DNA from 2 places in the Arthrobacter sp. MOO21 genome. Region 1 is predicted to be linked to the other one. Evidence: riboswitches for the same ligand, from Rfam matches in the RefSeq annotation. Region 1 holds a riboswitch; the other holds the start of a gene.
What was found. Region 1 has a riboswitch for cyclic di-AMP ahead of AC2JAJ_RS17185 (LysM peptidoglycan-binding domain-containing protein). Riboswitches for the same ligand answer to the same signal wherever they lie in the genome.
Positions count from the first base shown of each region.

Region 2: another riboswitch for cyclic di-AMP. It lies ahead of AC2JAJ_RS03645 (M23 family metallopeptidase); the one in region 1 lies ahead of AC2JAJ_RS17185 (LysM peptidoglycan-binding domain-containing protein).

Region 1 covers NZ_CM170671.2:3,689,121-3,691,313, reverse strand. The annotation lists gene AC2JAJ_RS17195 (DNA alkylation repair protein) at 1-310, opposite strand, end outside; gene AC2JAJ_RS17190 (TraR/DksA family transcriptional regulator) at 307-666, opposite strand; cyclic di-AMP (ydaO/yuaA leader) riboswitch at 1,059-1,248, shown strand; gene AC2JAJ_RS17185 (LysM peptidoglycan-binding domain-containing protein) at 1,252-2,106, shown strand; gene AC2JAJ_RS17180 (protein adenylyltransferase SelO) at 2,166-2,193, opposite strand, start outside.
Region 2 covers NZ_CM170671.2:805,677-807,869, forward strand. The annotation lists cyclic di-AMP (ydaO/yuaA leader) riboswitch at 44-222, opposite strand; gene AC2JAJ_RS03645 (M23 family metallopeptidase) at 351-1,172, opposite strand; cyclic di-AMP (ydaO/yuaA leader) riboswitch at 1,183-1,393, opposite strand; gene AC2JAJ_RS03650 (iron-dependent transcriptional repressor DtxR) at 1,543-2,193, opposite strand, start outside.

The DNA.
Region 1 (2,193 bases):
GGATGCGGACCTTTGACTGCAGCAGCACGACGGCGGCCAGGCGCCGCTCAAAAACGGGCCGGGCACCGGGTCTGGGCTGGCCCCAGAGCGCGGAAGCGAGCATGACCGTGCCGTCGTGGTCAAGGGCCTTGAATTTGCGCAAGGCATCGCGCACGGTACCGCGGACCGCCCCCACGGACGAGCCGTAGGAGGCAAGGGCCCCGCCCAGCCTGCTGCCGACGTCGTCCGCCCGGTACCAGGCGCCCTCGTTCTGGAGGGTCCGGTCGATGAACTCCGCCGCAGCAGCCACCGTATCCGTGGCACCGGTCATTGTCCCCGCCCCGCCGCGGCATGCCGGATGCAATAAGGGGTCCACGGCCGGGCTTCCAGCCGGCCCTCGGCGATGGGCTCCCCGCACACGGCACAGATACCGTAGGTGCCGGCGGCGATCCGGTCCAGGGCCGCCACCACCTGGTCCAGGCCCGTGGAACTCTGCTTCAGGAGGGCCGACGCCTGGGAGAGCTCAAAGGCAATCGTGGCGCCCTCGGGGTCGTGCTCGTCGTCGACGTTCGAGTCCTGGCGCGCCGAATTCGCCGCCGCGATATCTGCCCGGAGCGCGGGCAGCAACGCCGACCTCCGTTCCCGCTCCTGCTCGAGCAGCACCCGGAACCGTTCAACGTCTGGCATAGGGAAAGCCTAGCGCCCCCTCAGTAACAGTTCCCGGATACGAGTGGTTCCAGACGCCGCACGGGGAGTCATCGTTGGCACCGCCGTTACCGGTGATGCGCCGGGCACCGACGGGGGCCGGGCTGGCGCGGCTTCCGGGAGCCTTGATCCTGGTCACGGTGAGGGGCATAGTGCCGAAACTCACGTGGGTGCTTACCCGGCCTTGGCGGAGGTTGCTGCTGAAGAGTTACCAAACTATCCCAGGCACGCAGCAGCAGCAGGCCAAAGTGGGGCATCAAGACGATTGCTGAATTCGAGAGGACAGCATCGCATGTTATCCAAATGTGACAATTGGCCCGAGCGCGGGTTATGGTCGGATGGTGTCCCTCCCAGACGGGACATTCCCATCAGCTTGCCGAGCCCTGCCGCTGACCCGGGATTCGATCGTTTCCAGCTGGCAGGGACGGGGGAACCACATTTCCATGGCCTCTTGAGGCCTTGGGGTTAAGTCGAATAGCGCCTCCGTCCGTCGCGGGTGCTTTCGGCCGGGCATCTCCAGCCCGAACCCGACAGCTCACCCCGCAGGCATGGGAGAGGCGATCAACCGTGTCAAAAATTTCCAATGCAGCCCGTCACCGCGCGACTCCGGCCCGCTCAATTGTGCTCGAGGGCCTCGCCGCGACAGCAAAGTCCCAGGCCCGCTCGCTGGGCCGCCCGGCGCTCGCAGTGGCAGCAGCATCCGGTATTGCCTTCGGGGTCGGTGCGCCGGCCCACGCAGGTGTAACCGCCCCGGACACCACAGGGCAGACTAACGTCGAAGCCGCCGCCGCGCCCGCCGCGCAGGTGGCAGCACCGGCCGCCGCTGCCGCCACCGTCCACACGGTGGTCTCCGGCGATACCCTGGGCGCCATCGCGGCAGCCTACGGTGTTGGCCTGAACGACGTCCTGTCCGCCAACGGGCTGGGACTGTCCTCGATCATCTACCCGGGTGACCAGATCCAGATTCCGGGTGCCGGCTACGTTGCGGCAGCCCCGGCACCTGCTCCGGCACCCGCTGCCGCCCCGGCCCCCGTGACGGCGGCTGCGGCGTCCACCCCGGTGAACACCGGGATGAACATGTCCTACGCGTCGGCCACCCCGGCCTCCACCGGTACCGGTACGGGAGCCGCGATCCTCGCTTCGGCCTACGGCCAGCTGGGTGTCCAGCAGGACTGCACCGCCATGGTGGAGAAGGCCCTGCGCTCCGTGGGCAAGTCTGTGGGCGATCTGGCCCCCACCCAGTTCTTCCAGTACGGCAGTGTGGTGGGCAGCCCGGCCCCCGGTGACCTCATCATCACCTCCGGCCACGTTGGCGTGTACGCCGGCAACGGCCAGGTGGTCAGTGGCGGCGTCAACGGCTACACCACCGAGGTACACTCCATCAGCTGGCTCGGCGGCTACTCCGCGGTCCGCGTAGCCTAACCACCGCGCGGTTTAAAGAAGGGCGGCGGCCGGGACTCCCGGCCGCCGCCCTTCTGTGTTCAGGTCCCGCAGAAGGTCATGTAACTC
Region 2 (2,193 bases), 1.5 Mb from region 1:
TTGCGCACGGTGGCGCGCAGAAGTGTGGCGTGAAGACACGAAGGTAGCCTCTCCCAATGCCTGCGAGGTGAGCTGTCGGATTCGGATGGGAGTCACCCGGTCACACTGCTTCCTGCGAAGCTCGTGACTTAACCCCAAGGCCTTCGAAAATGAAGGCCAAAATTGGTTCCCCCGCCCCTGCCAGACGATGAAATGCGAACGGACCTTGAGCGGTGGCAGAGTTAGGCAATCCACTCAAGAGCGTCAACTTCGGAAAAGTTGACGCGAGTTAGACGGTACAGCAGTTTTGACTGAATGTCACATTCAGGTCACGACCCGTTACCTGAAACTGAGAGCAGACGGTCATTTTCCTAGAGCCAGCCCATCGGATCGACCACTTCGCCGTTGACCTGCACCTCAAAATGCAAATGGCAACCAGTCGAAGCGCCCGTGGTTCCGCTCAAGGCGACAACCTCGCCGCGGGAGACGGTCTGCCCCACCTTCACGTTGAAGGACGAGAGGTGGTTGTAGGTGGTCTCCAGGCCGTTGCCATGGTCAATGACCACCCGGTTTCCACCCCCGAACTCGTGCCAGCCGGCGAAGGTTACGGTGCCCGTGGCAGCTGCAAGGACGGAGGTCCCGCACTGCGCCACGAAGTCCTGTCCACGGTGGAAATCTCCGGAGCCACCCGTGATGGGGCTCACCCGGTATCCAAACGGCGAGGCGGTGGCCAGGGAGGCCAGGGGGGCGGCAAGTGTGCCCGCCGAGGCGGCGCGGCTGACCGAGCCGGCGGATTGGGCACTGAGCAGCTGCTTGAGCTTCCCGTCGGGATCGGCCTGGGTGACGACGGCGGAGCGGCTGAAGTCGACCTGGGCGCCGATATCGGCGGAAATCTGGGGCTGCGGGCTGACGGCGGAAGCTGCCACAGGCTTGCCCCCCGCGCCGTCGGTGGCCATGACGGGACTGGTGGCAGGCATGGCGACTGTCAGCGCGATACCGCTGGCAGCAAGGGCGATGCCCGCCTTCTGGCCTATTCCACTGGCGGCCGCAAACTCCGTAACCTGCCGGAAGGGTCCACGGCGGCGGCGCGCGTCGCGGTGCGGATCGCGGGGGCGCTCCGCGGCGGCAACCTCGACGACCCGGGGTGTCGAAGCGGGGCCGGACGCACGGCGGCGGCCCCGGGAGGTCTGCATGGTCAAGTGGGGTTCCTCTCTGGGTAAGCCTGCGGAGTTAGCTGTCGGATTCGGGTCAGAGAGTTCAAAGACCCGGTCCGCCGTAAGCAAGCTTCCGCACAGAGGTATCCCCGGAGGATCCTTCACTGGAGAGGCTTGCTGCTGACGGACTTCACCCCAAGGCAGTCCCCCGCTGCCGGTTGTGGTTCCCCCGCCTCTGCCAGTTACGACTCGTGCTCCTGATCCGCTGGCAGAGCTCGGCTCCGGATCAGGTAACGCTTAAGTATCAACGCTCGGTTCAACTATAGGGCCTTAAGTCCCTAAGTAACAATTCCGTTATCTTTGCATGGGCGCAGCCCGGTGGGGTAAGCGCAGCCTTCCCGCAGCACCCCTACTGGAGGGCAACAAAGACGTGTGCTGCCACTTCCGGCGGCAGTTCCAGTGCACCGTCGATCCCCGGCACACGCACAGAGATGTAGTCGCCCACGCGCTCCAGGGCCACAACGGCGCCGGGCCGGATTCCGCCTTCGTCGAGCTGCGCCAGCAGTTCCGGTTCCACCTGGATGGGTTCTGCCAGCCGGCTGATGGTCACTCCGGAGGAGGGGCCGTAGCTCTTCATGGCCTCGAGCAGGCTGATGGCGCCGTCCGCAAAACCGGGAGCCGGCGGTCCGCCCAGTTCAGCAAGTCCGGGGATGGGATTCCCATAGGGCGATTCCGTGGGGTGGTCCAGCATTTCGTAGATGCGGCGCTCCACCCGCTCGCTCATCACGTGCTCCCACCGGCACGCTTCATCGTGGACGTAGGCCCAGTCCAGGCCGATGACGTCGGCCAGCAACCGCTCAGCCAGCCGGTGCTTGCGCATGACCTCGGTGGCGCGCTTGCGCCCCGTCTCGGTGAGTTCCAGGTGCCGGTCGCCGGACACCACCACGAGGCCGTCGCGTTCCATCCGGCCAATGGTCTGGGAGACGGTGGGCCCGGAGTGGCGCAGCCGCTCGGCAATGCGGGCCCGGAGGGCGACGATGTTTTCTTCCTCGAGTTCCAG